Regions from separate parts of the Paenibacillus sp. JCM 9796 genome, predicted to be linked through region 2. Evidence: predicted binding sites of a transcription regulator. Region 2 holds the regulator's gene; the other holds the start of a gene.
The links. The regulator Rex, encoded in region 2, represses fermentation and respiration genes when NADH is low (regulators of the CRP and FNR family bind a similar motif). The targets are predictions, from matches to a motif close to TTGTGAAATATTTCACAA.

Region 1: a site for Rex is predicted at 9,579-9,596, ahead of nadA (quinolinate synthase NadA). Genes of this name have one in related genera too.

What each region holds. Positions count from the first base shown of each region.
Region 1 covers NZ_AP043723.1:2,477,738-2,489,238, reverse strand. The annotation lists gene ltrA (group II intron reverse transcriptase/maturase) at 1-625, shown strand, start outside; gene spoIIE (stage II sporulation protein E) at 1,066-3,510, shown strand; gene ACZ439_RS11950 (vWA domain-containing protein) at 3,633-4,406, shown strand; gene ACZ439_RS11945 (protein kinase domain-containing protein) at 4,390-5,304, shown strand; gene tilS (tRNA lysidine(34) synthetase TilS) at 5,339-6,763, shown strand; gene hpt (hypoxanthine phosphoribosyltransferase) at 6,781-7,320, shown strand; gene ftsH (ATP-dependent zinc metalloprotease FtsH) at 7,392-9,374, shown strand; gene nadA (quinolinate synthase NadA) at 9,646-10,584, shown strand; gene nadB (L-aspartate oxidase) at 10,621-11,501, shown strand, end outside.
Region 2 covers NZ_AP043723.1:305,165-316,665, forward strand. The annotation lists gene ACZ439_RS01450 (amidohydrolase) at 1-692, opposite strand, end outside; gene ACZ439_RS01455 (DUF47 domain-containing protein) at 965-1,585, shown strand; gene ACZ439_RS01460 (inorganic phosphate transporter) at 1,645-2,643, shown strand; gene ACZ439_RS01465 (redox-sensing transcriptional repressor Rex) at 2,704-3,324, opposite strand; gene dinG (ATP-dependent DNA helicase DinG) at 3,321-6,185, opposite strand; gene ACZ439_RS01475 (tetratricopeptide repeat protein) at 6,291-6,947, opposite strand; gene panD (aspartate 1-decarboxylase) at 7,023-7,406, opposite strand; gene panC (pantoate--beta-alanine ligase) at 7,473-8,339, opposite strand; gene panB (3-methyl-2-oxobutanoate hydroxymethyltransferase) at 8,342-9,202, opposite strand; gene ACZ439_RS01495 (biotin--[acetyl-CoA-carboxylase] ligase) at 9,513-10,484, opposite strand; gene ACZ439_RS01500 (CCA tRNA nucleotidyltransferase) at 10,481-11,501, opposite strand, start outside.

The DNA.
Region 1 (11,501 bases), 2.2 Mb from region 2:
AGAGCTAACCAAACGAGGATTGCGTTTCGTCCGCTACGCGGACGACTGTAATATCTTCGTAGCCAGTAAACGTGCGGGCGAACGCGTCATGGAGTCGGTAACACGCTTCGTAGAAGGAAAACTAAAACTAAAAGTGAATCGAGAGAAAAGCGCGGTAGACCGCCCTTGGAACCGTAAGTTCCTCGGCTTTAGCTTCCTGAGGGACAAGAAAGCGACGATTCGATTAGCTCCACAAACCATCTCACGATTCAAAGAGAAGGTGCGGGAGCTGACGAACCGAGCGCGATCGATGTCTATGGAAAACCGGATTTTGCAGTTGAACCGTTATCTCATCGGCTGGATCGGCTACTTCCGACTAGCCTCGGCGAAAGGTCACTGCGAGAAATTCGACCAATGGATTCGACGCAGATTGCGTATGTGCTTATGGAAGCAGTGGAAACGGGTGCGTACCCGAATCCGCGAGCTCCGAGCACTCGGCGTTCCAGAATGGGCTTGCTTTATGATGGCGAATTCCAGGCGCGGGTCGTGGGAAATGTCTCGAAACACAAACAACGCCCTTCCGGCTTCCTATTGGGAAGCGAAAGGGCTGAAAAGTTTGCTTTCTCGTTATTTAGAGCTTTGTTAACCTTTTGGAACCGCCGTATGCGGACCCGCATGTACGGTGGTGTGAGAGGACGGAGGCTAGGCGCCTCCTCCTACTCGATCCGTCATCCCATTCGCAAAGCGGGACTACTTTTGTCGTATCTTCATTTCCGTCCCCGCAAATCGACAGGTCCTCCTGTAAATACCGCCGATACGTGGACGAACAAAACCGAACAAATCGTGACGTTAAACCGAACATACGTTATTGTAAGCGCTTGCAATTCTATTTGACACGTGTTTCTTTCATGTTTTGCAAGTGCCCTCATTTTGTCGGAAAAAACATCGGCTGGACTACCTCATTCTGACAAACTTTCTGCTGGACACGCTATATACTAAGTAACACTAATAGTATATGGGTGGTGTTAAACAATTATGCAAAAAAGGCAAATATTTCAACGAATGAGTTCAGCAGGTTCGGATGGCATGCGGCGGATGGGCGACTCGGTAAAAGGCGTTTTTGTGGAGAACCGGCTCGTACAAGCCGTCGTCGCAAGGAAATGGTCGATTCTACTCTTGTTCATGGCATTTCTGCTCGGACGGGCGATGATCCTCGATCAGTTGGCACCGTTCGGGGTCGCCTTTTTTGCCGTCATGTATTTTTTGCGGCGGGAGCTGCTCGTGTGGACGGCAGTTTTTATAGCGGGAGGGAGTTTGTTTTCGGTGGAGCCGATGCATACCGGCTACCTGATCGCGGAGATGGTCGTGTTCCTCCTGCTGCAAAAAGGCGTCGAGCGTTTCCAGCGCTCCGACATCTCTTATGCGCCGGCAATGGTGTTTGCCACTACGTTTTTCGTACGGCTGTTCTCCCACCTCGCGTCGGAGAATCTTAGCTGGTATACGCTGATGATGACCGGGGTAGGGGCGTTGTTAAGCCTGATTTTGACCCATATATTTTTGCAAGCGGTGCCTGTCTTTACGTTAACGCGTAAAAACTACAGTTTAAAAAACGAGGAGGTTATTTGTTTAATCATCTTGCTCGCTTCGGTGATGACGGGAACGGTCGGTTGGATTGCGGGCCCGATGACGCTGGAGCATGTGTTGTCGCGTTACCTGATTCTGCTGTTTGCGCTCGTCGGAGGAGCTCCGCTCGGAGCTTCGGTGGGTGTCGTGACCGGACTGATCCTCAGCTTGGCCAATTCCAGCGCAATCTACCAGATGAGCTTGCTTGCCTTCGCCGGCATGCTGGCCGGTCTATTGAAGGAAGGCAATAGAATGGCCGTTGCTTTCGGCATGCTGCTCGGCTCGTCGATCTTATCGGTGTATCTCGGAAACCAGGCCGATATTATGAGCTCGACCTGGGAGTCGGTGGCTGCCGTTGCTTTATTCCTTCTTACCCCCAAAGGCGTCATTCAAACCTTGGCCAAATATGTGCCGGGTACGCAGGAGAATCTCAAGTCGCAGCAGGATTACGCGAGGCGGGTGCGCGATGTGACGGCGCATCGCGTGGAGCAGTTCTCCGAAGTGTTCCGTCAGTTGTCCCGAAGCTTTAAACAAATTACCGTGGACACCCAGCCGATGCGCAAAGAAGAGGAGGTGGGCCACTTCATGAACTCCGTCGCGGAGAAGTCGTGCTCCGCCTGCTGGAAGCGGACGCAGTGCTGGGACGAACGTTTTTACCACACCTATAAATATATGACGGACATGATGACCGAGGTCGAGCTTCGCGAGACGATGACACGGAAGGATATTCAGCCGGGATGGAAGAAAATATGCGTCAAACCGGACCAGGTGCTCGAAGTGATGCTGCAGCAATACCATTTATATAAGAACGATCAGCATTGGAAGAAACAAATTCTCGACAGCCGTCAATTGGTAGCTGAACAGTTGTCCGGCGTCTCCCAGGTGATGGAGGACCTGGCGAAGGAAATCAAGCGGGAAGGCCAAGAGTTATTCATGCAAGAGGAGCAAATTCGAAGCGCTCTGGAAGAACTCGGGCTGGCCATTCACAGCATCGATATTATCAGCTTGGATGAGGGCAATGTCGAGATCGAAATCATCCATCAATACACGCGCGGGTTTGACGAGTGCCGTAAAATTATCGCGCCGCTGCTGTCGGAAATCGTGGGCGAGCATATCGCCGTGAAGAACGAGCAGGCGCTTGACCGGAAGGACGGGTACAGCACGGTGTTGTTCGGATCGGCGAAAGAGTACGAGGTGGAGACCGGAATTGCGGGGGCGGCCAAGGGGGGCGACCTCCTGTCCGGGGACAGCTTCAGCACGATCGAGCTGGGCAACGGAAAGTTCGCGGTAGCGCTCAGCGACGGGATGGGCAACGGAGAGCGGGCGCGGGCGGAGAGCAGCGCGGCGCTGTCGATCCTGCAGCAGCTGCTGCAATCCGGCATGGACGAGAAGCTCGCTATCAAATCGGTTAACTCTGTGTTGATGCTTCGTTCGTCCGATGAAGTGTTCGCGACGGTCGACGTTGCGCTGATCGATCAGTACAGCGCCAACACGACGTTTATGAAAATCGGGTCGACCCCCAGCTTCATTAAACGCGGCAGCGAGGTGTTTCCGGTGACCGCCAACAATTTGCCGGTCGGCATCTTGCAAGAGATCGACGTGGACTTGGTCAGCGTACCGTTGAAACACGGCGATATTTTAATCATGATGACCGACGGGATCTACGATGCGCCGGGGCACGCGGTGAATAAGGAGCTCTGGATGAAACGGATGATCACCGAGATCGACGCCGATCATCCGCAGGAATTCGCGGACATCCTGCTCGAACGGGTCGTGCGTTACCATCATGGGGAGATTTATGACGACATGACGGTGGTGGTCGCGCGCGTCGATAAGTTCAGGCCGGAGTGGGCGACCTTCCGGACGCCGGGAATGGAGCGGATCGAACGTCCGAGGACGGTCAGTTAAGGAATGGTGCTATATCGAACTAAACCGCTGGAGCCTCGCTGCTCCAGCGGTTTTCTGCATATAAACCAGTTTAGAATTCTCTCGAATGGAAAAAATAAGAATAATATAAAGGAGGGATCGACATGAAACAAATTATATTGATTACGGACGGCTGCTCGAATGTCGGCATAAGCCCGGTCATCGCCGCGGCCCATGCCAAGGCGGAAGGCATTGTCGTGCATGTAGTCGGCATTGCGGACACCGGGGAGATCGGCGACCTCGGCGCCGTCGAGATTCATGAGATTGCCCAGGCCGGCGGGGGGATCAGCCGCTTGGTGAAACCGGCCCAATTGTCCCAAACCGTTCAGATGATGACGCGTAAAACGGTTGTGCAGACAGTTCAGCAAGCTGTCGGGGCTGAGCTGCGGAGCATCCTTGGACACGATAAGCTCGAAGCGCTGCCGCCGAACGAACGCTCCGAGGTTGTGCGCGTGATCGACGATTGGTCGGAGAAAGCCGATCTGAAAGTCGCACTGCTGATCGACGCGAGCGCGAGCATGAAGCCGAAGCTGCAGGCGGTGAAAGAGGCGATTTACGATTTGCAGCTCAGCCTGCAGTCGCGGGCCGGCGAAAGTTTGTTATCCGTCTTTCACTTCCCGGCGAATCTATCAGGCGACCAAGAGGTCGAAATGGACCTCGGTTGGACGCGCGATCTTGCAAATTTGAACAGGTTGTTCTATAAATTAAACATGAGGGGAACGACGCCCACAGGGCCCGCCTTATTAAAAGTCGTTCATTTTGTAGCCGGGAATACCGGGGATACACAGTATGGGTACGAGACCAAGTCGGAGGTACACGACATCACCGGTCTTGGAAGATCGCGTGAGGAAGGGATCTGGAGTGACTACATCGTTTGAACCCTCATTTGCGGCGGGAACCGTTATACAAGGCAAATGGAACAAGAACCAGTATCAAGTCGAACGCTTGCTCGGAGAAGGCGCCAACGGCAAGGTGTATTTGGTTCGCCGCGGCAAACAGCAGTTCGCCCTTAAGATGGGCTTCGATTCATTGGATCATCAATCCGAAGTGAATGCGTTACAAGCGTTGTCGAAATCTGCCTCTTCGTTTCAACAGCTTTGGCTGGAAGCGGACGATTTCTGCTGGAGCGGAGTCGATTATCCGTTCAGCGTGATGCGATATATTAAAGGAAAATCGTTAAACGATTTTATTCGCGATAAAGGGATTGAGTGGATTTATTTGATCGGTCTCAATCTGCTGCGCAAGCTGACCGAATTACATGCAGGCGGTTACGTGTTCGGCGACTTGAAGCCGGAGAACATGCTCATAACGGAATACGGTGACGTCGAGTTAATCGACTTCGGAGGCGTCACGGCCAAAGGGCGTGCCGTCAAACAGTTTACGGAGGTATTTGACCGCGGGTATTGGGGCGGCGGTTCCCGGGTGGCAAGCGAAGCCTATGATTTGTTCTCGTTCGCTGCGTTAATGCTGGGTGTGGCCGACCGCGAGCGTACGTTTGCGAGAGCGGCTTCCATGCTTCCGCAGAACCGCACCGTAGACATGCTGCTCGACCTGCTGAAGGCGAACAAGTCGCTTGCTTCCGTGGAGCCGATTTTGCGCAAGGCGCTGACCGGACGATACGAAACGTCTAAGCAGGCGCTTGCGGATTGGCGGGCCAAAAGCATGCTCGCTGCGCGGCCGGTCACCAAGCGGAATAAGCACGGCGCATGGATTAAAGCTTGCTTTGCCGCATCCTTGATGTTGTTCGCGGCAGCCGTCTATTTTTCGCTGCATTGAGTCATGCCCAAGGAGAGAAGGAAGGAAATTCAGTATGGATGCAGCTTGGTCGTTAATGTCCACGGTGGAGCGATTCATTGATGAAGAGTCGCTTCTTGAAGCGGGGGACGGAGTAGTGGTAGCGGTATCGGGCGGTCCCGATTCCGTGGCGCTGCTGCATCTCCTTTTTGCGTTATCCGAACGCCATCGTTGGGGGTTATCGGTGGCCCATGTCAATCATGGGTTTCGAGGACGGGAGGCGGACGAAGAAGCGGAGTTCGTGAGAGAGCTGGCCGCTTCGTTACGGCTGCCTTTTTACTTGAAGGTGCTGGACATGCCCGGCTATTTGGCGGGAACGAAGGCGAATGCGCAAGCCGCTGCCAGAGCACTCCGCTATGCTTTCCTGCGCGAGGCTGCGCGTGAAGCGGGGGCAGGGCGGATCGCATTGGCCCATCACGCCGACGATCAGGCCGAGACGGTGCTTATGCGTCTGCTTCGAGGTACGGGCCCTTCCGGCTTGGCGGGTATTCCGCTGCGGAGATCCGAGACGGAAGATTTGGAACTTGTTCGGCCCTTGTTACGTATATATAAGGCCGAGCTTATTCGGTACTGCGAGCAGCGCGGGTTAACTTTCAGAACGGACAGCAGCAACCTGGAGACGAAGTATTTCCGTAATCAAATCCGATTGGAGGTACTGCCGTATCTTTCGCGTTACCAGGATCGGCTGCCCGAGTCGTTAAACCGTCTGGCGATATTGGCGGCGGAAGAGGACGACTTGCTCACGCAGCAAACGAGAGCGCTTTTCGAACAATTTGTGAACGCAGAAAACGGTTCCGTTGCTTGGTCGGCCCAATGGTTCGGCGGGGTTCACGTCGCTTTACAAAGGCGGTTGATTAAACTAATATTAAGTTATCTTGCGCTGGACCCGGATTCCGTCGATTATCATCAGATCGAACAACTACGGAACGCCGTCCTTCAGACGAAGGCCGGAAGCGTTCGCATGGATGTCGATTCCCGTCTCACGTTTCGCAGGGAATATGATCGTGTCATGATACATAGGATGGTGTTACCACCCCCCCCGTACGCTTACCATGTAAGCGAGGGACAGACCGAGTTATTCATACCCGAAACCGGCGCGCGGATGGTGTTTCGCTGGCTGGAGCCGGATGACCCGATGCCGTCAGTCCTGGGCGTCCGCGAAGCGGTGTTCGACGTTATGGACATGTCCTTTCCTTTATCGGTTCGAAGCCGCCAAACCGGTGACCGGATGTCGCCGCTTGGGTTAAACGGTTCGAAAAAAGTGAAAGATATGTTCATCGATGCGAAAGTACCGCCTTACCTGCGGGAGCGTACACCGGTTGTGACCGATGCCGAAGGACGAATTCTGTGGCTGCCGGGCGTGAGAAGATCGGCGCAGGCTTTAGTCCGCGAGGACGGCAGGCGCAAGCTGCATATCGAATGGCAATGCGATTTTAACTAACAGTAGGAGGACCTCTCTTGCAAAACGACGTTCAAGAAATCCTGTACAGCGAGCAACAAATTCAAGACAAAGTGAAGGAAATGGGAGAGATTATCAGTCGAGATTTTGAAGGCCGGAATCCGCTCGTCATTTGCGTGCTGAAAGGTGCGTTTATTTTCATGTCGGATCTGGTTAAAAATATTACGATCCCTCTCGAAATCGATTTTATGGCCGTATCCAGTTATGGACATTCCACCAAATCGTCGGGAGTCGTCAAGATTATTAAAGACCTGGATATCTCCGTCGAAGGCCGCCACGTACTCATCGTTGAAGACATCATCGACAGCGGCTTGACGCTTAGCTACTTGATCGACGTGCTGGAACGGCGCAATGCGCTTTCGATCACCATCGCGGCACTTTTTGACAAGCCTGCGCGTAGAACGGCCGATTTGGACGCAGACTATAAAGGCTTTGTCATCCCTGATGCATTCGTTGTCGGATACGGCCTCGATTATGCGGAGAAGTACCGCAATTTGCCTTATGTCGGCATTTTAAAGCCCGAGATTTACTCCACGTAGCATTTCTTGAGATGCCGAGACTTGCTGTGGTACAATATACAAAGTTGCCGTTTGTTGAGAGGAGGTAGGGGATGAATCGCATTATACGTAATACAGGCTTTTATCTGCTCATCTTTTTGGTCACCGTTGGAATCGTCCATTTCATCAGCACCCAGAACGATCAGAAATCCGTAGTCAGCTATGGCGAACTCCGACAACATTTGATGAACAAGAACGTCGAATCGATCATCGTCAAGTATGATGCTCAGACGTATTTGGTCAGGGGGAAGCTAAAGAACGCGGATACGCCGGAAAAGAAAAATTTCGAAGCCCGGGCGCCGTATGAAGAGAGCAGCGGAAACATCTTCCGCTTGATCGAGCAAAGCGACATTCCCGCAAGTAACGTATTTATCGAGAAGATGGAAGGGGACAACGTATGGATTAGTTTCCTCACCTCCATTATTCCGTTTGTCATCATCTTCATCTTGTTCTTTTTCCTTCTGAATCAAGCCCAGGGCGGCGGCGGTAAGGTGATGAACTTCGGGAAGAGCCGGGCAAGGCTTTACAACGAAGAGAAGAAACGCGTCACCTTCGAAGACGTGGCCGGAGCCGATGAAGAGAAGCAAGAACTGGTGGAAGTCGTAGAGTTTTTGAAAGACCCGCGCAAGTTTGCGGCTGTAGGGGCGCGTATTCCGAAAGGGGTGCTGCTCGTAGGCCCTCCGGGTACGGGTAAGACGTTGCTCGCCAGAGCGGTGGCTGGCGAAGCCGGCGTTCCGTTCTTCAGCATCAGCGGTTCCGACTTCGTCGAAATGTTCGTCGGTGTCGGTGCGTCCCGGGTGCGCGATTTGTTCGAGAACGCCAAAAAGAATGCGCCTTGTATCATATTTATAGACGAAATCGATGCGGTTGGTCGTCAGCGCGGCGCCGGTCTCGGCGGCGGTCATGACGAGAGGGAACAAACCTTGAACCAATTGCTCGTAGAGATGGACGGATTCGGAGCGAACGAAGGCATTATCATCGTTGCCGCTACCAACCGTGCGGACATCCTGGACCCTGCGCTGCTTCGTCCGGGACGCTTCGACCGTCAAATCACGGTTGACCGTCCGGATGTGAAGGGCCGCGAAGCGGTGCTGAAGGTACACGCGCGCAACAAGCCTTTGGCCAAGGATGTGAAGCTGGATCAGCTGGCTCGTTACACAACCGGCTTCTCCGGCGCGGACTTGGAGAACCTTTTGAACGAATCTGCGCTCATTGCGGCCCGCCGCAATCGCAAAGACATCTCCATGGATGAGATCGACGAAGCTTTTGACCGCGTTGTTGTCGGTACGCAGAAGAAGAGCCGCATCATCAGCGAACGCGAGAAGCGGATGGTCGCTTTCCACGAAGCGGGTCATACGATCGTCGGGATTCACGCCGAGCATGCCGATGTGGTGCACAAAGTTACGATCATCCCGCGCGGACGCGCGGGCGGGTACGTGATGATGCTGCCTAAAGAAGGCGAAGACAAGATGATGCAGACGAAGAACGAGCTGCTCGACAAAGTGACCGGCTTGTTGGCCGGACGCGTTTCCGAGGAGTTGTTCATCGGCGAAATCGGAACCGGCGCGTACAGCGACTTCCAGCGCGCTACAGGCATCGTTCGTCGGATGATAACCGAGTTCGGGATGAGCGATAAGCTTGGACCGATGCAGTTCGGTACGACGCAGGGCCAGGTGTTCCTCGGCCGCGATATCGGGCATGAACAGAACTATAGCGATGCGATCGCTTATGAGATCGATCAAGAAATGCAGTCGATCATTCGCGCTTGTTACGAACGTGCCAAACAGATTCTCACCAAATACAGCGACCAAGTTCGTTTGATCGCCGAGACGTTGATCGAGAAAGAAACGCTCGAGAAAGATCAAATTAAAGAACTGATCGACAGCGGCAAATTGGGTGCGGTTCCTGATGAGGAGCCGGCGCTTGACGGCAAGAACGATGATGTCAAAGTGAACATCCAAAGCCAAGACCAAGCTGCGGACTCCAATAAGCTCGATATCGAGAAGAAAAGCTCGGATGACGAGCAGGATCAATAATATCACGCAAACCGGTGCCGAAAGGTGCCGGTTTTTCCTTTTTGTATCAGGCAAAAAGCGTTGATAAGCGAGAAACTGGCCGTGAGGGATAAGCAGTCGTACAGGCGATGTGTCCGAAGCGTATATTTGTTTCTTTTTGTAGGTATTTAAACATTGACATGGCGGGGCCCCCGCGTGTAAATTAGGTGTAAATCTTTATTATCTTTGTGAACATTTTCACCATCTATTTCGGGGTCTTTACATTCGAGAGGAAAGCAAAGGAAGGTGTGTTATGGAAGCACTGGCACTGGAGCGCAAAGCCGAGCAGCAGCGCGAGCTGAAAGAACGGATCGCTCAATTAAAGAAAGAGCGTAACGCCATTATACTTGCCCATTATTATCAGCGGGATGAAATTCAAGAAGTAGCCGATTTCCGCGGGGATTCGTTCCTTCTTGCACAAAAAGCCGCATCGACGGATGCCGATGTCATCGTATTTTGCGGTGTACACTTTATGGGAGAAAGCGCTAAGATTTTGGCTCCGGGCAAGACGGTTATTATTCCCGATGAGCGCGCCGGTTGTCCGATGGCCGATATGGTCAATGTTGACGGGCTTCGCGCCTTGAAGAAACAGCATCCGAATGCCAAGGTCGTCGCGTACATCAATACATCGGCCGAAGTGAAGTCCGAAACGGACATTTGCTGTACGTCGGCTAACGCCATCAAAGTCATAAACTCGGTAGATTCCGATGAAATCATCTGGGTACCGGATAAGAATCTGGGCGACTACGTATCCAAGTTCACGGACAAGAAAATGATCATCTGGGAAGGCTACTGCAACACTCACGATATGCTGACCGTTAAAGACGTTGAGGAGATGAAAGCTCTGCACCCGAACGCCCAATTCGTGGTTCATCCCGAATGCCGTCCGGAGGTTGTCAAAATGGGTGATTTCGTCGGCAGCACGACGGCCATTATCAAGTACTGCAAGGAATCCGATTGCCAGGAATTTATCGTCGGCACAGAAGACGGCACCGGGTATCAGCTGCGCCTTGACAGCCCGCATAAGCAATTTCATTTTGCCACCAAATACTTGGTTTGTCCGAATATGAAAGTGAATAATTTGAAGAAAGTGGTTAAATGTTTGGAGACGAACAGTCCCCAAGTATACGTACCGCAAGACGTGGCCGATAAGGCCCGTGCATCCTTGGAGCGCATGCTGCAGGTCAAGTAGCATGCGCTACTTCTCTTGTTAGGAAGGTGGAGGCTCATGATCCCCCGTTATATGGTCAATTTCGATTTGCAGCAGCTTCCTACCGTATATACTGACGTGATCGTGATCGGCGCTGGCATCGCCGGTCTTTTTACCGCGCTTAGAAGCGCCGAAACGCATAAAGTGCTGATGGTCACGAAAAAATCGCTGCTGGACAGCAACACACGTTACGCACAGGGAGGCATCGCCGCGGTTATTTCCGATGAGGATTCTCCGGCTTATCATCGGCAAGACACGCTAATTGCCGGAGCGGGCTTATGTTCCTCTTCGGCTGTGGACGTTCTCGTACACGAAGGCCCTGCCGGGGTGAAAGATTTGATCCGGATGGGCACCGAGTTTGATATGGAGGACGGCCGGTACGCCCTTACGAAAGAAGGTGCGCACAGCCAGCGGCGTATTTTGCATGCGCAAGGAGATGCGACGGGCGCGGAGATCGTACGCGCGTTGTCCGAACGGACCAAGCAGGACCCGAATATTGAAATTTGGGACGATCATTTTGTGATCGATCTCATTACGCAGGACGGCGAATGCTTCGGGGCTCTCGTACAGAAGCCTGACGGGCAGAAAGTATTCATACGCGCTAACGCCACGGTGTTGTGCAGCGGCGGAGCGGGGCAGTTGTTCCGTTATACGACCAACCCGGACATTGCGACCGGGGACGGCATCGCCATCGCTTACCGGGCCGGAGCTAACATACGCGATGTGGAGTTTATTCAATTTCATCCGACGGCCCTTTGTTATCCGGGCGCCCCGCGTTTCCTGATCTCGGAAGCGGTACGGGGCGAGGGAGCGGTTCTCCGCAACATCAATGGAGAACGCTTCATGGATCGTTACCACCCTCAACTGGAGCTGGCGCCGCGGGATATCGTCGCGCGTGC
Region 2 (11,501 bases):
CTAGCTCCGTACTGGTCCACATTGTCCTGCACTTCCCGGGCCGTTTCGGACATATGCGTATGAATCGGCAAATCAAGATCGTGCGCCGCCTGCACAATTCGCTCAATATAGTCGGGCGGGCATGTATACGGACCGTGAGGCGACATCATCGCCGTAATGCGTCCTTCGGCTTGTCCGTGCCAATCTTTGGCGAATTGGACGGCTTCAGCTAATTTAGCGTCCTGCACATCGCGCGGACATAAACCGATCACCCCGCGCGTCAGGCAAGCGCGAATTCCGCTTTCCGCGGACGCCTGAGCCACTTCGTTCATATGATCGTACATGTCGACGAAGGTCGTCGTCCCGCCTTTAAGCATCTCCAGTATCGAAAGCAGCGTCCCCGCGCGAACGTCCGCCGCAGTGAACCTGGCTTCCATCGGCCACATTTTTTCCTGAAGCCATACCTGCAGCGCCATATCGTCACCATAGCCGCGAAGCAGGGACATCGCCGCATGACCGTGCGTGTTGACGAATCCGGGCATAAACAGCTTGCGGCTGCCGTCGACCGTTTCGTCGAACGAATCGCTTGGATCCGGCGTGCCTTCCCCAATATGTACAATTCGCTCTCCTTCTACAATCATAAATCCGCGAACGAGCGGCTGCCGTTCATCCATTGTAATAAAAAGTCCGTTCGTAATTACCGTTCTCTTCATCGTTTCCGTTCCTTTCCTCTTCGCTACATTCCCGTTATCAATGTACAATTTCAACGACGCAAAATCAAGCAGCAAGCGGTGCGAGAGCCTTTCGCACCTTCACATGGAAGGATGCACATCATCATAGACGATTCTGGAGAAACTAGGATTGCATTTCGACATTCGAGTGTGTTATTTTTAATTTTGTGTTAATTTACCCCTTATTTCTACATAAACCGTAGTTACAGTATTTATATATTGTAAATTTACGATAAATTTAGGAGGCGAAAGCCATGTTGTTTACAAAAAAGAACGATACCGATTTTTTACTGCTGCTCATTAAGGCTTCTGAAAACACGCTGCAGGCCGCTCAAGTTTTCCGAACCGCCATGATGGGATCGGAGCCGCCGGCGAACTTCTACCCCCAGCTGCGGGATTTGGAGCATGCCGGAGATCAAATCACGCATCAAATTTTCAAGGGCTTGAATAAAGTGTTCATTACGCCTTTGGACCGGGAAGACATTATGGAGCTCGCTTCCAAGGTCGACGACGTGCTCGACGGAATTGAAGCATCGATCGCACGTTTTGACTATATGAACATTACGTTTACCGATAAATATATGAAGGAATTTTCTGCGGTGCTCGTAGCCAGCTGTCAGCATATCCTCGATGCCTTCAAGCTGCTGTCCAAGAAAAAGTATATGCAGCTGACGGAGCATACCGTGCAAATCAACAGCTTGGAAAATGAAGGAGACCGTTTAATGCGCGAGGGCATCCGTGAAATTTTCACCAATCCGAAAGATCCTTACCACGATTTTAAATTGAAAGAAATGTACGAACGCCTTGAGCAAACGACCGATGCCTGTGAAGATGTCGCCAACATCTTGGAGAGCGTTGTGCTGAGATACTCTTAACCTTGCCGGCCAGTCCGGACCGGTTAGTGGTAATATGCACAATGACTTAGGAGGAAATTATGTTAACCATATTGATTGTAGTCGTTGCTTTGGCGCTTCTGTTCGATTTTATCAACGGATTTCACGATACGGCCAATGCTATCGCTACTTCTATTTCAACCAAAGCGCTGTCACCGAGATTCGCCATCATCTACGCGGCCGTTTTGAACTTTCTCGGCGCAATCTACTCGTCAGAAGTCGCTAAAACGGTGGGCGGTAAAGTCGCGAATCCGGCTACCATTGAGAACGGTATTTATATCGTCATCGCCGCCTTGATTACGGCTATACTTTGGAACTTGCTCACCTGGTATTACGGCATTCCGTCCTCTTCTTCCCACACACTTATCGGCTCGCTTGCCGGCGCCGTCATTGCAGGCGCAGGGATGGACGCTTTAAATTGGTCCGGGTTTCGTGAAATCATTCTGATTCTTGTCTTATCGCCAATTGTCGCGTTCGCTACCGGTATCGTGATTATGTGGATTATCCGGTTCTTTATTATGTCGACCGGTAACCAATCGCGTTCCAAGCTCAATCGCACGTTCCGCATTTTCCAAATTTTCTCGGCCGGACTGCTTTCCTTTTCCCACGGCGGGAACGACGCTCAGAAAGCGATGGGGATCATCGTATTCGCCTTGGTTGCGATGAACCAGCAAGACACGCTGGACGTTCCGCTCTGGGTTAAATTAGCCGCTGCAACCGCTATGGGCCTCGGAACCTCAATCGGCGGATGGCGCATTATCAAGACGATGAGCCGTAAGCTGCTGAAGATCGAGCCGATCAACGGCTTCGCTTCCGACCTGAACTCATCGATCGTCATTCAAACGTCGACCCATCTCGGGATGCCGTTATCGACAACCCACGTCATTTCCTCCTCGATCATCGGAACAGGTTCCGTGATGAGATTCCATGATGTCAAATGGGCAACGGTAACACGAATGATCTTGACCTGGATCATCACAATTCCGATCAGTATGGTGATTGCGTTCCTCATCTACAAAATCATTTACGCATTCGTATAATAATAGGACAAGCCCGTGCCGGTTCGGCACGGGCTTGTTGTTATTCATTTATCGGATAAATTAATCCAAATAATAAGCGAGGCTTTGCAGGTCCGTCGTGAAATCCGCATGGTGTACCCGTACATCGCTCGGCACTTTAATAATGAGCGGCGCAAAGTTCAAGATCGCTTCGACGCCCGCTTCGGTGAACTGGTTGGCGACCTGCTGCGCTTCCGGCGCAGGAACGGTAATAATCCCGATCCTGATCTGCAGCTCGCGAATCGTCGTCCCGAGCTCTTCCATCGGCTTTACTTTTAAGTTATTGATCGATTCGCCGATTTTGTTCGGTTGCGCGTCAAAGACAGCGACAATTTTCATGTTGTCTTTTAAATAAGCGTTGTAATTGCATAACGCGCGGCCCAAATTGCCCGCTCCGACCAGCGCGACGGGAATCACTTTATCAAGCTTCAAAATTTGTCTGATTTTCTCGATTAAATAATCGACATCATACCCGATGCCCTTCTTGCCGAATTCACCAAAATAAGCGAGATCTTTACGGATTTGGGCCGGATTCAGATCAAGTTTTTGTCCAAGATCCTGTGAAGATACGGTTGAAATATTTTTCTTGCTCAGCTCATTCAAGAATCGCAAGTAAATCGGCAGCCGTCGGACGACCGCCTCGGAAATTTTCATCGTTTTCATGCTTCGTTCTCCTCCATCCACCGCTTAATACGTGGAACCAACTGATTCGCAGTCATATGCTCGATCTTAGGTCCCGGCAGCGAATACAAGAAGTATTTCCCATAGTTCGTATCGATGACCCGGGTATCGTAAATAATGACGATCCCTTTGTCCGATGCGGTACGAACCAATCTTCCGAATCCCTGCTTGAAGCGAATAACCGCCTGTGGTACCGACAGCTTCATGAACGGATTCATATTCTTGGCCTTAAGCTTTTCCGTCTTCGCTTCCACAAGCGGATGCGTCGGCGGCTGGAACGGCAGCCGGACGATGGCCAGACAGGTGAGCGCGTCGCCCGGAATGTCGACGCCTTCCCAGAAGCTGCTCGTGCCCAGAAGCACGCAAGCAGGACTGCTCTGGAACATGCGCGTCAGCTTGCTTCGATTGCCGCTGTCCACGCCTTGTCCGAGCACGTTCACGCCGAACGGCGCCAGCATTTCCTTCAAACCGGCATGAACCGTCTTCAGCATGCGATTGGAAGTGAAAAGAACCAGCATGCGCCCTTTCGTTTCCAGCGCGACTTCGGCCAGCGACGGAATCAGGCGGTCGATAAACTCTTTGTCGCCCCCGCTTCCGCCGCGCAGCCCCGGAAAGTCCCGGGGGATAGCGACAAGCGCCTGCTCCCGGTAATTGAACGGCGAGGGAAGCTGCACCGTTCTCAATTGTCCGGATGGCTGCGATTCGTTCAGCCCCAGCTGTTCGCAGGTGTAAGCGAACGATTTGCCTACCGAGAGTGTGGCCGAGGTCAGTATTACGCTATCTTTCGGCTCGAAGAAATGCTGCTGCAGCAGCGAGCTGACATCGACCGGCACGCAATGCAGCTGAAGCGAGCGATTTTTGTTGTACAACCCGCCCTCTAACCAATACACATAGTTGTCGTCCGGCATCGTCATAAAGAAATGGAGCGCATCTTTATAACGATGAAGTTCTTTCACGGTGCCGCTTAAGTCGGTTACGACACTCTGCACTTCGAATTCGTCCTGCACCTCTTTCAGCTCGCTGACGACCTTATCCAGCTTCTTAAGCGCTTCAAGCGCGTGCAGCTGAAAATTCTCTTCAAGCACCGCGAGCTTATCCCACCCGAGGGGCAGCGCGTCCTTCCTCACCCGAAGCACGAGGCCGCCGCCTTCCTGCTGAGCCGCCGACTCCCCGCTGCGCGATGTCAGCAACTGATACAGCAGTTCCGTCAGCTGCTCCCACTCTTCTTTCATCTCCATCACTTTCTCGACCGCGCGGTCGATCTCAGCGCTCCAGCCAGCCACGCGCGGATCTTCGTCCGCCTTCTGCAAACGAAAGCGGAGGCTTGACAATTGCCCGGAACGGCCGTCCTTATACAGCCAATGAAGCGTGTTCATTAACCCGTGATAGTGAAGCTCGATCCCCAGATGCTTGCTCGCCACTTCTTCAAAATGATGAGCCTCATCGATAACAAGATGCTTATAAGCAGGCAGCAGGCGGTTGTCCGCTTTCATATCCGTAAATAAGAGCGAATGATTCGTGATGATGACGTCGGCCGTGTTCGCCTCGTGGCGGGCTCGATGGTAAAAGCATTTTTTAAACCAGGGGCAGGCGCGATTCAGGCAAGAATCGGTGTCGCTTTCCACCGTATGCCAAAACGGCTTTCCTTTGTTGGCAAAGAAAAGCTCCTCGTCGTCGCCGTGTTTCGTTTCCCCGAGCCACACGAGCATCTGCCCGGCGGTAATCCGGTCTTCCTTGCCGTTCTCGAAATCGAGCGTGTTGATTTTGTGCTCGAACTTGCGCAGGCATAAATAGTGGCTTCGCCCTTTCAACAGCGCGGCCCGGAACCCGATCGGGAACAGCTCGTGCAGCAGCGGAATGTCGCGTTCCCGCAGCTGCTCCTGCAAATTGATCGTATGCGTGCTGACGAGCACCTTCTTATCGTGCTTGAGTCCGTAGTACAGCGAAGGAATCAAATAAGCCAGCGATTTGCCGGTACCCGTGCCCGCCTCCACCATCAGATGATGTCCCGCTTCAAAAGCGCTCTCCACCTCGCTGAGCATCGTCACCTGGGCTTCCCGCTCTTCATAAGCGTCAAACCGCCGTTTAAGCACATCCTTCAGCTGCTCGTAAAAGGCGGAGAAAGGCTCCTTCAACGTCTTCGCCTCATCCTCTTCGCGAATCGATTCCTCTTCGCCCCAATCGCCGACGCCCAAAGCGAATTGGCGGAAATACCGGTCCGCATCCGGATCGAGCGGCTGGTGCAGCTCCCGGTATTGAAGCATCTCATGCACGATCCAGCCGAAGTCGTTGGTGGATTCGGCAAAGATCATATCCAGCCGCTGCAGCGTCAACAAAGGAAGCCCCTGCAGCCGCTCCATGCAGCGAATCCAGATAAGCGCCGTTACTTCGGCGTCGCTGTCCGCTTGATGCGGCCGCTCGTGTTCGATGCCGAAAGCGTGAGCCACCATCGACAGCTGCAGGGTCGACAGCCCCGGGTACAGGACGCGCAGCGCATCGAGCGTGTCGAGCACGCGTCCGTCGAACGAGAAATAACCCGTTTCATCGAGCGCCCGCTGCAAGAACCCCAAATCAAACCCGATATTATGGCCGACAAGCGCCGTATCTTGCAGCAGCGGCACCATCTCGGCCATAACCGTGTCGATTGACGGCGCATCCTTCACCATAGCGTCATCAATGCCCGTAAGCGTTGTAATAGAAGAAGGTATACTCATACCCGGATTGACGAGGGAAGTATACCTATCCGTTATTTGCATATCCTCTATAATCATGAGTCCGACTTGGATAATCCGATCGGTTGCCAGACTCCCCGTCGTTTCAAAATCCAAAACCGCAAATTTCATCGGTGCCTTTCTCAATCCCTTCCTCCACTGTTCTCAATAAGCATACCACACAACGTGGAAAAAGGAATAGCAAACTTATTTCTGCAGCACAATCGGATGAGCGTTCTAAAGCGGCTGGCCCGACCTGCGGGACTGCGAGAACGTGAAGTGAAGCCCGCCCTGTTTCTCCCGGCACACGCCCAGGTCGATCAATGGCTCGACACTGGAAGGGTCAGTGCGGTAAGCTAAATTGAACAGCTCGCAAGCTTTTTCCAGATTGTTCTGCTTCACCTGAATACACCCCATCGCGTTTAACGAGATGGCTTTCAGCTTCAGGTTTTCCGTTAACTGCGACAAAAATTGGAAATGGGAATAGCTGTCTTCCGTATGTCCTTGATGAAAATACGACATGGCGAGGTAGATCCGGGCTAGCGTGAAGTCAGGCTGATTGTGCAGCAGCTCGGCAAACTGATCGATCGCTTCGCTATACATGTGCAGCTTGTAAAAGCCTTGCCCGCGCACGAATAGATCTGATCGTTTCGCCGCAAATTCCGGATCGAGCGGATCGGCGCTGTCCAGCAGGGAAACCATGCCGGTCGCCTGCATCATTTGACCCAGCTTCTCTTCGAACAACAGCCATTCTTCAATACAGCTGTCACTCATTGCCTTCAAAGCCCGCAGCTTTTCCTTCAAATGCTTCCGCTTCACAGCGGTTGAGGACGGGTATTCCGACATCACTTCATCCAGCATTTCATTCATCGATGCAAACAGATGCTTGAACATACGCACATCCCACCTTTACGCCGCTTGGTAACATGGTATCTTCATTGTGCGTCTCCCCGTCCCGTTTCATTCGGCTTAGAGCACGGTGGAATGAATTTCTTCCTTCAATACGCTGACGACCTCGTTGCCTTCGCCCATAATGGCGATGCTCGGGGTATGCTTGCGCGCTTCTTCGTCCGTCATCATGGCATAAGATAAAATAATGACTTTATCCCCCGGCTGCACCAAGCGAGCCGCGGCGCCGTTCAGACAAATAACGCCCGAACCTCTCGAGCCTGGAATAATGTACGTTTCAAACCGGGCGCCGTTATTATTATTCACGATTTGCACTTTCTCGTTCGGGAGCATATCGAGCAAATCCAGCAGGTCTTGATCGATCGTAATGCTCCCGACATAGTTCAGATTCGCTTCCGTCACGGTAGCGCGGTGTATTTTCGCTTTGAGCATCGTGCGAAACACGGCGTTCGCCTCCTTATAGTTGGGTGTCCGCCGGCCTCTCGGGCCGGGACATGGGATAGGTGTAGGTTAAGGAATTCGGACGATACAATTATCGATCAAACGTGTCTTACCGAATTTGACCGCCAGCGCCACAATGATGCGTTCACCTTGTGTGAACGATTCGAGCGGTTCAAGCGAAGGGAACGCGAGAACCTCGGCATAATCGATTTCGGCTAACGGTGACCGGCGGATATGCGTTCGCACGTTCTCGATAAGCTGCTGCGGCGTTAAGCCGACGCCGCTCTCGGCAAGCGCCGTCTCCGCTTCGCGCAGCGCGGCCGACAATACGGTCGCCTGCTTCCGCTCCTCTTCGTTCAAGTAAACGTTCCGCGAGCTCTTGGCCAAGCCGTCCGCTTCGCGAATCGTCGGACACGGGACGATCTCCACCGGCAGGTTGAGGTCGAGCACCATTTGCTCGATGACGGCAACCTGCTGCGCATCCTTCATTCCGAAAAATGCGGCATCCGGCTGTACGATATGGAAGAGCTTGGCGACAACCGTCGCCACCCCGTCAAAGTGCCCCGGCCGCGAAGCTCCGCAAAGCCGTGTGGTGACCTCGCGCACCGACACCATCGTCTTGATCGGCTGCGGGTACATTTCGGCGACTTGAGGCAGGAAAACGATATCCGTTCCAGCCTGCTCGGCCACGGCCAAGTCCCGCTCTTCGTCGCGGGGATAACGTTCGAAATCTTCGTTCGGACCGAACTGCAGCGGGTTCACGAAGATGCTCAGCACCACGATATCGCAGGAGCGCCGCGCCGCTTCGAGAAGCGAAGCATGTCCTTCGTGCAAAAAGCCCATCGTCGGCACGAAGCCGACGCGAAGGGACGGCTGCTCCGCTCTCCGCGAGCGGATGCTCTGCCGTAAGTCTGTTATATGCTGGATGACTTGCATCGTTATCGGATTCTCCCTCCGCCGTACAGATGGCTCGCTTCCTCTTCCGTCATGCGGAACGAGTGTCCTTCAGCAGGAAACTGTCTGGCCTTCACCTCATGCACGTACTGCTGCAGCGCACCTCGTATTGTCTCACCGACGTTCGCGTAAGCCTTGACAAACCGCTTCGGCTGAACGTCCGCTCCGTAACCGAGCACATCGTGAAAGACCAGCACTTGCCCGTCACAGGACGCGCCCGCCCCGATCCCGATCGTCGGTATGGTCAACCGCTCGGTGAGCTGCTCCGCCAACTGGTCGGTCACCAGCTCCAGCACAATGGAGAACGCGCCCGCTTCTTCCAGTGCCCGGGCATCCTCCAGCAGCTTCTGAGCCTGCTCGCTCGTCTTTCCCTGCACCTTGTAACCGCCGATTTGATGAATCGATTGCGGCGTTAAGCCGACATGTGCCATGACCGGAATGCCCGCCTGCACAAGCGCCTTCACGACAGGCGCAATTTCCGCCCCGCCCTCCACCTTGACGGCTTTCGCAAGCCCTTCCTGCATGATGCGGGCGGCGTTGCGCAGCGTCTGGTCCATACTGCCGTGATACGTCATGAACGGCATATCCGTGACGACGAAACTGGATTGAACGGCTCTCGTCACGGCCTTCGTATGATAAATCATGTCATCCAGCGTGACCGGAACGGTCGATTCGTAACCGAGCACAACATTGCCGAGCGAATCGCCAACCAGAATCACATCGACGCCGGCTTGGTCGGCCAGCATCGCGGATGGGTAATCATACGCGGTAATCACACTAATCGGCGTTTTCTCTTGTTTCATTTTCCGCAGCTTGGCGGTAGTAATCGGTTTGCGCGTTTCCATGGGCAGCACCTGCTTTCTTCCGATTTTCGTCCGATGAACATAGTATTGCGATTCTTTGCCGGATTGTTGCGGAAGAACAAAAAAACCTTCCAGCTTGCCCGGGAAACGGGAGCTCAAAGGTTCACATGTCTAATTTCATATGATCCTTCTGTCTCGGTCCAATAGGCTCAGAGCAGAATCCGACATATTGCAAAAAAGTATGAAATTTTCGGTACATCATTCCATCATACCGTGAACACGGAACAAAGTGCAGTTCCTGCGAGGATACCGCCTTCGTTACTGCTCATTATACCAAACTTAACATGAAAAGTCATCTAAATTCAACGTCGCCCGAAAACATTTTGCGCACGCTGCCATCGTTTAGCCGGACGAGCAACGCCCCTTGCTCGTCGATCGCCTCGGCAAACCCTTCAACCGTCTCCTGCGGCATTCGGCACACGATCTCCCGTCCGAGCGAAACCGTCAACGCTTCCCACAGCAGCTTAATGGGCGCGAAGCCTTCCGAACGATACAGCGCGTACAAGCGCTCCCATTCCGCCAGGAGCTCCACGAACAGCAGCGAACGGTCGATTCGACGACCGGCCGCGATCGCGAGCGATGTGGCAATTGCACGAATGTCGGGAGGATAGTCGTCCTCCGTCAAGTTGACGCTAATGCCGATGCCGGCGACAACGTGCTGCAGGGTGCCGTTCTCCACGTTCGCTTCCAGCAAAATCCCTGCGACCTTGCGGCCGTCGATCAACAAATCGTTCGGCCACTTAATCCCCGCATCGAGTCCGGTCACCTGCCGGACGGCACGGCATAACGACACGGCGGTCAACAGGGTAAGCTGCGGCGTTTGAGAAAGCGGCAACCAGTCCGGACGTAAAATAAGGCTGAACCACAGCCCCTTCCCTTTCGGAGAATGCCAGCGTCTGCCCATGCGGCCGCGGCCGGCCGTTTGCAATTCGGCAAGCACGACGGCTCCCTCCGGCGCTCCGGCTGCCGTAAGCTGCTGGGCGACGATTTGAGTCGAGTCCACTTCATCGCGAAGATGAAGCTGCCTGCCGAACCGCTCCGTACGCAGGCCGGCCAGCAAGGAAGGCAAATCAAACTTCTCCGGCGCCGACAGAAGCCTGTAGCCTTTGCGCGGAATCGCTTCGAATTGAAACCCCTGCTGCTTCAGCCGCTCAATCTGCTTCCAGACGGCCGTGCGGCTAATGTTTAGCTTACCGCTAAGCTCCTCACCCGAGATATAATCGCGGTCCGACTGCTTGAACAGCTCCAATAACCGATCTGTCATCGTATTCCCTTCTCCTGCATTTCGCCGTATAGTTCCCTTGCCGCTTGGATTAACGCTTCCTTCCGATTCGGCAGCGAGCCTAAAGCCGCCTGCCGGAGCAGCGCTTGCAGCAGCTTGCCCGTCCAGGGACCGGCTTTGCCCTGCAGCGCCTCCAGCACCTCTTGCCCAGTCACCGCCAAATCCCGCAGCCGCGCAACAGGCATTTCTGCAAGCCACGCTTCGCCATGCCGAATCCACTCCGTGAATATGGGGTGCGTCACCGTATCCGTACCGGCAGCGTGGCGTATATTCCGGTCCAGCTTATAAATAGTTCTTAACGTTTGCAATCCGTCGATCCCATATCGAAGCGCCGCTTCCACCCATAGCTCTCTGGCCTCATGACTCGGTTCTCCAGCATCCCTCACCGTGTATGCAGCCAGTTCATGCATAAGCCAGGCATTCGCCTCCACGATACGGCCGACCTCTTCGATTTGTTTCTTGGCGAACGTCAGCTTCCGCATATCCGTGTCATAGTCGCCTTGACCGGCGCCCAGTTTCAAGTACAGGTAAGCCAGACGATCCTCAAGCCGCGTAAGCTTCCTCAGATCGAGTTCTCCGACGCAATCGATCTCATCGAGTCTTGCCCAGCAAAGCTTTTCTTTGGTATGCGCAAGCAAACGGCAATCCTTCAGCAAGAGCATGGCTCCGCTCGGGTCGCTTCCGGTCAGCATCCGTTCCAATTCGGCTCGAATGCGTTCCATGGCGATATGCCTAAGCAGCGGCGCAGCCCCCAGCAAAGCCAACCAGGTGCCGGACTCCGGCTTCAGGCCGTACTCCGCGGCGAACCGAATACAGCGCAGCATCCGCAGCGCGTCCTCGGAGAACCTTTCTTGCGCCGAACCGACGCAGCGCAGGATGCCGCGCTCCAAATCCGCTTGTCCGCCGAACGGGTCGATCAGACGCCCGTTCAAATCCATCGCCATGGCGTTCATCGTAAAATCGCGCCGCTGCAAATCTTCGTGCAGGCTGTCGATATAT